2 linked regions of the Cohnella abietis genome follow. The protein of the gene in region 1 interacts with the protein of each later gene in a pairwise test. Links are inferred from orthologs where the notes say so. Each region holds a gene or a part of one and is shown on either strand. Other genes may lie near its edges. The genes, in order: KCTCHS21_RS04390 and ftsZ.

Region 1 (4,930 bases):
TGCCGCGACCTGCTGGATGATATCATTATCGTTCCGGAAGGGCGTGTTTGCACGACGATATTGGAGCTGTACAATGAGCATGCCATCGTCGCCGAGCCTGCGGGTGCACTAACCGTTGCTGCCCTCTCTGCGTTGGATCCTAATGACATACGCGGGAAAAATGTTGTCTGTATCATCAGCGGTGGGAACAACGACATCGACCGGATGCAGGAAATTAAGGAACGCTCCCTTATTTATGAAGGATTAAAGCATTATTTTATGATCAACTTTCCTCAACGTTCTGGAGCCCTAAGAGAATTTCTTGATGATATATTAGGACCTAACGATGATATTGTCCAATTCGAATACACTAAGAAGCATAACAAAGAAAATGGTCCAGCACTCGTCGGCATCGAGCTTAAGAGTCCAGAGGACTATGAAAGCCTAGTGGTGAAAATGAATAACAAAGGATTTCAATTCATAGAGTTGAATAAAGATCCTTTATTGTTCAATTTGCTCATCTAAGCCTTTACGTGGAACGAATTCAAACAATATTAGCAGTTATAAGATGATTCCTGAATTCCTCAGGAGTCATCTTTTTTTATCCTTATGGATAACAATTGCGTCACAATTTATTTCTTTTTTTATGTAGAGTTAACAAATTTAAGCCATATTAAAGATAGGGGTTTCTATCCAGAGGCTTCCATCTTAGAAACGACTGCAACTGAGGGGTGTAACTATGACAGGACAGAGGAAAGTGTTAATCGTTTACGCAAGATTCGGCGAGGGCCATTGGCAAGCTGCAGTTGCGCTGAAGCATAGCTTCGTTACTCAAGGTAATTGTGAAGTTAAACTAATTGACCTGCTTGCCGAGTCACACCCACTGCTGAATGAAGTTAGCCGTTTCGTATATAAAAGTAGCTATCACATGTTCCCCCAAGTTTACGGGTGGGTTTACGAAGCGACGAAGGAGATGAAAACCAATTCCTTATTTACCAATTGGTTGCACTCATTCGGAGCCATGACATTGCAAAAGCTAATTATGCAGGAAAAGCCGGACGCCGTTATCCATACGTTTCCTCTGCTCGTTCTTCCTTCTGTCTCTTCGAAAATAGGTCGAAAAATTCCGATGTTTAATGTTATTACCGATTTCGATTTGCATAGCCGTTGGATTCATCCTGATGTGGACAAATATTATGTCGCAACGGAGGATCTGAGCAAGGAGCTGCACAGCCTAGGGATCGATTCAAGCCGCATTGCCGCTACCGGTATTCCGCTGCGCTTTTCATTATCACCGGACAAAACAACCAGATTCGCTACACCTAAGTATGGTTTAAGTTCCCATAAGCCTATTGTGCTCGTTATGGCAGGTGCTAGTGGAACAATGGCTGATATAGACGAGTGGTGCCTTAAGCTGGTAAAGCTATCGAATGTCCAGGTCGTCATCGTATGCGGTAGGAATCGGGCGCTGGAAAACTCTTTAAAGAATAAATGCAGTGAAAATGATGACATAACTGTTTATGGATATATTGAACAAATCGATGAGCTTATGAGTATTTCCTCTTGCATCGTAACAAAACCTGGAGGTTTAACCTTATCAGAGGCAATCAGGGCGGAGCTGCCAATGTTTCTCTATCGACCTGTACCAGGACAAGAGCGCAATAATGCCCGATATTTAGAGAACAAAGGTGCCGCAATCATTTGCCATAATTCCTCTGAGCTTTTAACCCAAATAAACAAACTGTTTTGTAACTCTTTGCAACAAATAATGATGCATCAAGCTTTGCATTCTCTAAGCAAGAAAGCCGCATCGGATAGCATCGCCTTTGATATTATTCACCAATTGAATATAATGGAAGAGGCTTCCTCTTCTCCAGTACGAATATGATTCGTGAGAAATCAACATCCTTGGTAGGGCAATAAGATTCTAATTAAGGCTGTTTAAGGAGAGCTGCGAGTGAAACAGGCTTCTGTAAAATCTTTTTTTCAGTCGGATATGATTCTGTACTTAGTCATCTTGTTTCTTGTCGAATTCGTAAGGGGTGCGGCTCTTATTAGCTTCCTTCCGATTTACGGAAACAAGGTATTAGGCCTTGATCTTGATGTCATCGGTGCAGCGATAACGGCTCACTATTTAACGGATACAGGTCTGAAGCTAGCTATTGGCTTTGTGCTGGACCGGTTATCTGTTCGAACAGTTGTAAGTGTTGGCTTATTATGCTCACTTGTTGGGATTGCCGCCTTACAATTTGCTGATATTCCATGGGTTTTCATTACAGCTGCTGCTGTTTACGGAATTGGAATTTCACCGATTTGGATTGTATGTCTTACAAAGATTAAAGAAGATAAACGGGCTACCCAAATGGGCTTCCTATATACAGTTTGGCTTGTTGGGCTTGGTAGCGGTCCTGTAGTTACAAATTTGCTGCTCGATCATTACGACAAACACTTGACGTATTGGGTTATGGTTGCGTTCGCTCTCGTAGCCTTTCTGCTGTCCTTGCTTATTTCCGGAAAAAGAAGCATGCATATCGATATCGTCCCGTTTCGTAAACAGCTATCTATTCTAGGCAGCAGGCTTCGAGATATGAAGCTGCTCCTTCCCGGTATGGTGCTCCAAACCCTCGGAGCAGGAATGCTGCTTCCGATCTTGCCAAGCTTTGCAGAGAAGAGCCTGGGGATGTCTACAACCCATTACTCCATTCTCCTCTTTATTGGCGGTGGCTGTACGGTGCTTGGTTTAATTCCTATGGGTAAGCTGTCTGATAAATTCGGCAAAAAGTGGTTTCTCATCATCGGATTTCTATGTTTCGGTATCGTTTTGTTCGCGTTAACTGGAAAACCTCCACTTGCTTTGGCTTTGTTCTGGGCATTCGTGCTTGGGATATCCTATGCGGCTGTTCTGCCAGCATGGAACGCTTTGCTCGCTGCCTATGTGCCACCAGGTCAGCAAGGCCTTGGATGGGGCTTATTGTCGACAGTGGAAGGAATAGGCGGTATGATTGGTCCAGTAGTCGGCGGGCTGCTCGCCACCAAATACAGCTCCTCCTCTGTCGTCGGCATAGCTGGAATTATGTTTATTGTTATTAGCATGATCTATATCTTCTTCCCCTTCCGAATTTTTCGGGGCGAAGCATTACCTCCCTCTAGTGGGGCAAAGACATAAATTACTTACCGGTTCGGTTGAATGGAGCAAATGAAGGATGTTCAGTATGCACGTGTTAATTTCTGCAGCATGGAATGTTCGAGAATGGATTACACAAGCTAAAACACTAGATCTTGATCAAATTAAAGATCTGCTTCATCGCTATTCAGAGCTTGGACCTATTCCTGGGATCCTGCTTCCTTTCTTAGAAGCCCTGCTGCCAATCCTACCGTTATTTGTGTTTGTTGTCGCCAACGCATCCGCATACGGGATGTGGCTAGGATTTCTTTATTCATGGATTGGAGTTAGCGCAGGTTCATTTGTCGTATTTATGTTAGCTAGACGTTTCGGGCATCGTTATGGGGAACAAATTCGCCGCAAATTTCCCAAATCGGAGAAATTCTTTGGTTATGTGGAGCACAAAGGCTTTACACCCATTTTTCTTTTATGCTGTTTTCCTTTCTCACCTACTGTTCTTGTAAATATTTCATCTGGTTTATCGAAAATACCGATACATACCTTTCTAACGGCTATGATTCTAGGTAAAGCTGTTATGATTTTTACCCTTTCTTTTATGGGACATGATCTGCAAGCGTTGGTGAATAACCCTTGGCGTATTGTATTTGCAATCGGAGGCATGATGTTATTATGGTTAGGTGGACGTAAGCTGGAAGGTCGCTTTACTTAACTTAACTTTCAAATTCCTTCTCGTTATAGATAGCATAACGCTCACCCTCCCGTGGAACCCTAAGCACGAAATTCATGCTAAGGAGGGAATGGCACATGTCTGGTAAATTGCCTTCAGCCAAACAGAAAACAGCCAGCAAAGCTCAATCGGAAGCAGATCGTTCTGGAGCAGACAAGCACAAAGCAAGCCAGCTTCAATCGGAAGCCGACCACGCCGCCGTTCCTAAACACGGATTGTGAGGGAGAGCATCTAATGAGCGAGTACAATAAAGATAGGATGGACCCTGTTTCAGGTGAAAAGGTCGAAGTTGACGGAGTCTATAAAAATGAGTGGGGACGCGAGCAGGAGCTTAAACGAGGAGACAAGTTCCCCTCTGATGTGATGCTCGGCGAGACGGAATGGTCGCAAACGGAGATGAGCTTTGACAACCATCACGAAGGCCAAACCGATCCCAGACTTATCCCTAAAGAAAATGATGCTGACAAGCAAGGCAAAATCAATCACCCTCGCCGTCAAATGGATCGTGGGAAGAAGTAAACAATTTATTAAATGCTCGTTTAAGAAGCTGAAGAACTTACAAAGACCAATCAGTTATTAGTCGATTGGTCTTTGTAGTTGGAGTATATTTAGCGTTCGAGCCAGTTACTCGCCTTTATCTTCCGCCTCTTCCAACGTTTCTCCACCCTTCTCCTCACGATGAAACCATTGCTCCATCAGCTTATCCAGCCGTCGCAGCCGCTCCTCATAGGTGTATACAGCTGAAGTAATAACGAGCAAGCGAGAACGCATAATCATATCCTCATCGGTACGCTTTTCGATAAGCTCCGAGAGTAGCATAGAAGCTTCTGGCGGTGGGGCGGCTGCCAGGGCTCCTGGCTTTATTTTACCCTCCCACTTCCATAGCAGCTGTTCATGATAGCCACACAACGTTTCAATTTGACGATCGATCAGCCGATTCCATGCTTTTGACGTAGACACAGCCCAATAGTGGTCCTCAACCGCTTCAACAAGCGACATTCCCCGTTCAAGCGATATGAGCATTCCTTTATAGACAATAAGCAGTCTAGCTCTCTGTAGCTTTGAATTCTTTCTCCAAACTCTCTCCTCGGCAAACAAAT
Region 2 (7,188 bases), 3.5 Mb from region 1 along the record:
TCGAAGAAGCTTGATGGCGCATGCCTCACGTGAATTAGGGATGCCGGGAGCAGCTAGTGCGATATATGATCAGATTACTCGGGTTAACCGGAAAAGATAAATTCATCTTGTCCTTCAGATAGCTTGCTAGTGGGCATTTGTCACCACCCCCGCCCAGTTGTCATAAGATACTGCGTGATCGTGACTGTCGCTCTTAAAGCACCAGTAACGACGGCAACGTGCAGCCCTGAAGGACTTGCAAGGAGGATAAAGCCATGCAACAGTTGGTCGCTGAGCTAGAACAAGCACGAATCGGCCATGTGCGCTTAAATGAGCCGCTCGCTGGATATACGACTTGGAAAATCGGCGGACCTGCGGATCTATTTCTAATCCCAGGAACTGAGGAAGAGCTTGCAGCATCGTTATCTTTGCTGCATCGCCATGGTGTACCCTGGTGTGTGCTCGGTCGGGGCTCCAATACTTTGGTGTCCGATAAAGGGGTTCGAGGAGCTGTCATTAAGCTAGGTGACGGTTTCGACGAAGTACGTTTTGAGGGCGAAACGGTGATCGCGGGCGCATCGTATTCGTTTATCAAGCTGTCGGTCATGTCCGGCAAGCAAGGGCTAACTGGTCTGGAATTCGCGGGAGGAATTCCTGGAACGGTTGGCGGTGCCGTATACATGAATGCTGGTGCGCATAGTTCGGACATTTCACGTATCCTACAGTCAGCCGACATTATCTGGGAAGACGGTAGTCGGGCAGTACTCGGGAATGAGGAGATGGGATTCTCCTATCGGCACTCCATTTTACATGAACGGCGGGGTATTGTTACTCGTGCGGTATTCCGTTTGGCTAACGGAGACCGCATGGAAATCGCGGCGGCGCTTGCTTCTTTTAAGGACCGCAGACTGCGTACTCAACCGCTTCAAATGGCTTGTGCGGGCAGTGTTTTTCGCAATCCACCTAATGATCACGCAGCACGGCTAATAGAAGCGGCGGGATTGAAGGGGTTACGGGAGGGTGCTGCTGAAGTTTCTGAATTACACGCTAACTTTATCGTTAATCACGGTGGTGCAACGGCTGAGGACGTCCTCACCCTCATGCGACGAGTTCAACAAAAGATTGAACAAACCTATGGAATATTATTAGTGCCGGAGGTTCTCATGTTGGGTGAGCGGTAACCCGGAGGTGAAACCCTTGGACAATTTGGTGATTGAAGGCGGACATCCGCTTTCGGGCACCATTCGTATCCACGGCGCCAAAAATGCCGCTTTGCCGATTTTGGCCGCCAGCTTGCTCTCGGAAGGAAAAGTGACAATCCGAAATGTTCCCCGGCTGCTTGATATTGAGGTCATGCTGGACATTTTGCGGGATCTCGGGTGTAAAGCCCGACATCAGGATACGGTGGTGACGGTTGATACGTCAGTCGCAACATCCTCTCACATTCCGGAGACGCTGATGCGTAAAATGCGTTCCTCGGTGTTCTTGATGGGGCCACTTCTAGCGCGTTTCGGAGAAGTTCAGCTTTATCAGCCTGGAGGATGTGCTATCGGTGAAAGAAAGATTGACTTACATCTTCGCGGTCTTGCGGCACTTGGTGCGAATATAGAAGAAAAGGGCAGCAGAATCGTTTGCTCTGCCCGTCGTCTCATTGGAGCCGAAATTAGCTTGGATTTCCCTAGTGTCGGAGCTACAGAAAATATGATGATGGCTGCTGTTTTGGCTCAAGGCCGGACAACAATCATTGGAGCAGCAAGAGAGCCTGAAATACAGGATCTGCAGCAATTCCTTAATCAGATGGGTGCACAGGTAAAAGGGGCTGGCACCGATACGATTACGATAGACGGAGTGAGCTCGTTGTACGGCTGTGAATTTGAGGTTATTCCAGATCGAATTGTTACCGGCACTGTTATGGTCGCCGCTGCCGCAACTCGAGGAGAAGTTACCTTAGAAAACACACAGCCTGGACACCTGACTTCTCTCATTCACGTTCTACGACGCGCAGGTGTTCAAATTGAGGTAGGCAATGATATAATAAATGTAGGTGGGTTACATCGCCCACTTGCGGTTGACCGTATTGTAACTTCACCATACCCAGCGTTTCCGACCGATCTGCAAGCTCAGGTCATGACGCTTTTAGCGTTAGCGGATGGTGTAAGTGTGATGAAGGAAACGATTTTTGAAGGTAGATTTAAGCATGTCGATGAATTGTGCCGTATGGGTGCCGATATACGGGTCGACTTGAACAATGCTTTTATTCGAGGAGTTCCTCAGCTTTACGGTGCAACAGTCGAAGCAACCGATCTGCGAGCAGGGGCAGCGCTTGTCATTGCGGGATTGGCCGCTCAAGGCCGCACAATTGTGGAGCAGGTGCACCATATTGACCGTGGATATGATCGAATAGAAGAGATGTTCCAACAGGTTGGTGGGAATATTACCCGCGAGGTTAACAAGAGCAGGGTTTATAGCTAACGGTGATACGTCCCGCCGCAGAAGCTTTCTTCCGCGCGGGGCTTTTTTATTAAATAATAGGGACAAGACTTGATAGAGTTCGTACGAGGTTGAAAGCTATCACGCACCGTCACACCTCGCGAGAGGTGCCCTACAGTAAGTAGGCTCGAGGAATAAAGTAGTTTAGGTAGATAGAAGAGAGGGGGGCGGATAATGACCGAACGAATACCTGCACTTAAACGGGAAGATAAGGTTCCGAAAACTCGACGTGAAAAAAAATGGCTTAGAATATTAATTGCTCTCCTGATTATTGTTCTTATCGTGTTGTTTTTCCGTTCCCCGCTAGCTAAATTTTCGGAAATTCAAGTAACGGGTATGGTTTATTTAACCAAAGAAGAAGTGACGAAGGCTCTAGGGGTAGCTCCAGGCGACTCTTTCTTTGTACCGGGTACGGGGAAGCTAAAGAAAAGAGTAAGCTCGCTAAAACCTATTGAGAGTGTAAAAATAACGAAAAAATTTCCAAGTGTGCTTCGTGTAGAGGTTAAGGAATATCCACAAGTAGCTGTGCAGCTTGCAGCAGATGGTAAGGTGCTTGCAATACTTTCTAATGGATTGTCATTAACAATACCAGAAGGCCATTTGCTGGATAAGCCAATACTTTCTGGGTGGAAGCCGAATGATCCTATCTTAAATGCACTTTGCGCAGTGTTAAATGAGCTTCCAGCCTATCTTCTTGCAGATTTATCGGAAATTCATCCTGCTCCTTCAGCGGCGTACCCTAACCGGATTAAGCTCTTTACCCGTTCCCGTTTTGAGGTCGTAACAACGGTAGAAAGGTTGCCGGATAAAATTACCTATCTTAGTGATATTGTGCAAAATCGGGAGCCTGGTAAGATTATTATGTTGGAAGCAGACACTTATTTGCCGTATTCAGCAGAAAATGTAACAGATGTAATTCAATAAGCCGATAAAACTAAGGAAAAGGACACTACTCAATACACAAAAAGAATGCTAAACTTTCATATACGGGTGAAAAGGGGATAATTATTGAGAGCCTTTCATCAAATATAATAAGCTACTAAAAAAAATGTTGAAAAAAGAGGGAAAACCTCGTGGATGTGGAATAAGTAGAGGAAGCATCCCTTGTACGCAGCCACTTTCATCAATACGGGAGGTGCCACCGTTTGAGTAACAATGACCTCATTGTCAGCCTGGATATAGGAACATCGAAAATCCGGGTGATTATCGGGGAGATTAGCAACGGGGCCATTAACATCATTGGCGTAGGATCTGCAGATTCCGATGGAATCCGTAAAGGCGCCATTGTAGATATTGACCAAACCGTGCAGTCCATCCGTAATGCCGTTGATCATGCAGAGCGCATGGTCGGCATTGGAATTAGCGAGGTTTACGTCGGGATTTCCGGCAATCATATTGCATTGCAAAGTAATCACGGAGTCGTCGCTGTTTCCAACGAAGATCGAGAGATTGGCGAGGAAGATATTGAACGTGTTTTACAAGCTGCCAAAGTGGTTGCCTTACCACCTGAACGAGAGATCATCGGACTTGTTCCTAAGCAATTTTTAGTAGACGGGCTGGCGGATATTCAAGATCCGCGCGGCATGATTGGCGTCCGACTCGAAGTCGAATGCACGATTATTACAGGTACTAAAGCAGCTGTACATAACTTGATGAGATGTGTTGAGAAGGCGGGTCTACGTATTTCTGGCCTTATCCTTATGTCTCTAGCATCAGGAATGATGGCTTTAACCAAAGACGAGAAGCAGATGGGTACGGTTCTTGCCGATATTGGTGCAGGATCTACTACACTTGCAATCTTCGAGGGAGGAAGTCTTGCAGCGGTTTCTACGCTCCCGATCGGTGGAGATTACGTGACTAGCGATATTTGTTACGGACTTAAGACCCAGACGGAACATGCGGAAAAAATTAAGCTGAAGTATGGGTGTGCCCGTACGGAGGATTCTGCAGATGACCAGAAGTTTAAGGTGATGAGGGTTGGCAGTAATATGGAGAAGGAATTCTCCCAATTAGATTTAGCCAACATTATTGAGCCTCGTATGCAAGAAATTTTTCAGATGATCCGTCAAGAAGTGAAAAGACTGGGATATCTTGAAAAAATTAATGGGTACGTTCTAACTGGTGGATCTGTTTCTTTACCTAGCGTTCTTCCATTGGCTCATATTGAGTTGGAATCCAATGTTAGAATTGCTGTGCCAGATTACATCGGTGTAAGAGACCCTTCTTTCAGCAGTGGTGTTGGCATGATTCAATATGTAACCAAATACGTTCGAACACGCGGCGCAGTTGGAACCAAACGCTCTCCTAAAGCCAAAGCTAGTGGGAGTACGAGTGCGAGTACGGCATCCAAACCTGGCATAGTTGAATGGTTCAAAAACATGTTCAAGGAATTCATTTAAGCCGCCGCTTATTAGGAACCATTCATGCGAAGCAAGGAGGAGTAAATAAATTATGTTGGAGTTTGATTTTGAGATGGAACCACTTGCAAAAATCAAAGTCATCGGAGTTGGTGGCGGCGGTAGCAATGCTGTAAATCGAATGATCGAGAACGGCGTTAAAGGTGTCGAGTTTATTACTGTTAATACAGATGCGCAAGCATTGCATTTAACGAAATCCGAACAAAAGCTGCAGATTGGGGACAAGCTTACTCGAGGACTCGGTGCGGGGGCTAATCCGGATGTAGGTAAAAAGGCTGCTGAGGAGTCTCGTGAGTTTATTACGAATACACTTCGTTCAGCGGACATGGTATTCGTTACTGCTGGTATGGGTGGCGGTACAGGGACTGGAGCAGCTCCTGTTATTGCCGAGCTGGCCAAAGAATGTGGAGCTCTTACCGTTGGAGTTGTTACGCGGCCCTTTACTTTCGAAGGACGTAAACGGTCTGCACAAGCAGAGCTTGGCATTGAAGCACTGAAGGAGAAAGTGGATACTCTTATCGTTATTCCTAATGATCGACTATTGGAAATCGTAGATAAGAAAACGCCTATGCTTGAAGCCTTCAGGGAAGCTGACAACGTTCTACGTCAAGCTGTACAAGGCATATCCGATCTAATTGCCGTTCCAGGCTTGATAAACCTTGACTTTGCGGACGTTAAGACAATTATGTCTGAACGTGGATCAGCGTTAATGGGTATTGGAATGGCATCTGGTGAGAATCGTGCGATGGAAGCAGCGCGTAAAGCAATCATGAGCCCATTATTGGAAACATCCATTGAAGGCGCTCGTGGTGTTATTATGAATATTACTGGCGGCTCTAACTTATCCCTCTATGAAGTCAATGAAGCTGCGGAAATTGTTATTTCTGCTTCTGATCCGGAAGTTAATATGATTTTCGGTGCTATCATTGACGATAACTTGAAGGATGAAATTAAAGTTACCGTAATTGCTACCGGGTTTGAACATAAAGGCCCAACTCGTCGTACTGCCGCACCTATTGCTCCACCTATTTCCTCAGAGACAGCAACAAGCTCAAGCTCTGGAGAAACTCGTCAAGCAGGAAATCTGCGCCCTTTCGGTAATCAAAATCTATCAAGTGATCAACTGGACATTCCAGCATTTTTACGAAATCGTCCTCGTGGAGAACGTTAGATTTAATAAATGATTAATAACATCTTTTGCTAAACTCCGATTCCCAGCTGTGGAATCGGGGTTTTTTTGTGTTATTCAGTAAGTATAAGTATTCACGCTTATCCATTTCTGAATAACCTCTTAGTGATAGATTTGGCTTACTTATATCGACAAAAAAAGGTTTTGAAGGTCGGCAAGATTAGACAGACTCCGAATATCAAAGCGATTATACTAGGTTCATCCATCCCGGCCTGTGCAATTAGAGAGTTTACGGGCGACTTAGGGTGGGGGGTAATCATATGATCGTTTATGTTGATCTGGTGTTCTTTAACAATCTGGCTGTTGATGGAATGGTACTGCTAGCAACAGCAAAAGTACGCCATCTTCGACCGTCGCGTAGTCGCCTGTTTGCAGGAGCATTTTTAGGTGCATTTTATGCGGCTGCGATGTTTTGGGCTCACTTTCCGTACATGTATTCTTTCGGCGCCAAGGTTTTAATTTCCCTCATAATGGTGTTGCTTGCGCTCGGGTATGGCGGTCCATTAGCCTTCATTCGTAATTTTGGAGCCTTTTATTTGGTGAATTTCGCCACGCTAGGAGGGGTAATTGGGCTAAGCTACTTACTGAAATCCGCAGACTCGCCATGGAGGGGGATGCAATATACGGCAGATGGTGGCCTTATTCTCGACTGGCAAATGCAACTGGGCTTGTACATAGTAGCCCTTTCGCTGTCATTTTGGTTGTTTAAGAGTACATCGGAAACCCGTGTAAGGCGGCAGGAGCTGGAGCAACTGTTTTGGGACATTGAAATCAAGGTGGAAAGTGGTAGCTGGGCTGTTAGAGCTCTACTGGATACTGGAAACCGTTTATACGACCCTTTGACCCGCATTCCCGTCATGATAATGGAAGCTGCTATTTGGAAAGCTGAATTGCCAACAGGCTGGTCCGAGCGGTTAAAGGCTGAGCCTCCAGATAAGCTTATCGCTGAAATGGATACAGATCATACCGAAGGTTACCCTTGGGGAAATCGACTTAGACTTATTCCCTATCGTGCCATTAATGGCAACACTCGTCTTATGTTGGCCATAAAACCCGATATTGTGCTGTTATCTCGGGAAGGACATACCCCCCTTCGAGTGAGCCGGGTTCTCA

What was found.
Region 2: the proteins of KCTCHS21_RS04390 (region 1) and ftsZ interact in binary tests that used the Bacillus subtilis proteins (3 or more experiments, as listed by UniProt). The link is inferred for Cohnella abietis from one-to-one orthologs.

The regions. Positions count from the first base shown.
Region 1 is NZ_AP019400.1:1,066,466-1,071,395, reverse strand. The notes cover bases 1-2,792. They hold KCTCHS21_RS04390 (MGDG synthase family glycosyltransferase), read left to right. Parts: upstream 1-718; coding sequence 719-1,867; downstream 1,868-2,792. Other genes in these bases: KCTCHS21_RS04385 (MFS transporter), read left to right, coding at 1,937-2,792; ilvA (threonine ammonia-lyase IlvA), read left to right, coding at 1-504. In the rest of the region: more of KCTCHS21_RS04385, read left to right, coding at 2,793-3,145; KCTCHS21_RS04380 (TVP38/TMEM64 family protein), read left to right, coding at 3,192-3,812; KCTCHS21_RS31340 (hypothetical protein), read left to right, coding at 3,908-4,051; KCTCHS21_RS04375 (transposase), read left to right, coding at 4,065-4,349; KCTCHS21_RS04370 (FUSC family protein), read right to left, coding at 4,455-4,930. UniProt on the Bacillus subtilis protein: Processive glucosyltransferase involved in the biosynthesis of both the bilayer- and non-bilayer-forming membrane glucolipids.
Region 2 is NZ_AP019400.1:4,523,820-4,531,007, reverse strand. Bases 4,118-6,988 are described here. They hold ftsZ (cell division protein FtsZ), read left to right. Parts: upstream 4,118-4,920; coding sequence 4,921-6,057; downstream 6,058-6,988. Other genes in these bases: spoIIGA (sigma-E processing peptidase SpoIIGA), read left to right, coding at 6,336-6,988; ftsA (cell division protein FtsA), read left to right, coding at 4,118-4,868. In the rest of the region: murG (undecaprenyldiphospho-muramoylpentapeptide beta-N-acetylglucosaminyltransferase), read left to right, coding at 1-100; murB (UDP-N-acetylmuramate dehydrogenase), read left to right, coding at 255-1,160; murA (UDP-N-acetylglucosamine 1-carboxyvinyltransferase), read left to right, coding at 1,177-2,451; KCTCHS21_RS19955 (cell division protein FtsQ/DivIB), read left to right, coding at 2,644-3,393; more of ftsA, read left to right, coding at 3,615-4,117; more of spoIIGA, read left to right, coding at 6,989-7,188. UniProt on the Bacillus subtilis protein: Essential cell division protein that forms a contractile ring structure (Z ring) at the future cell division site. The regulation of the ring assembly controls the timing and the location of cell division.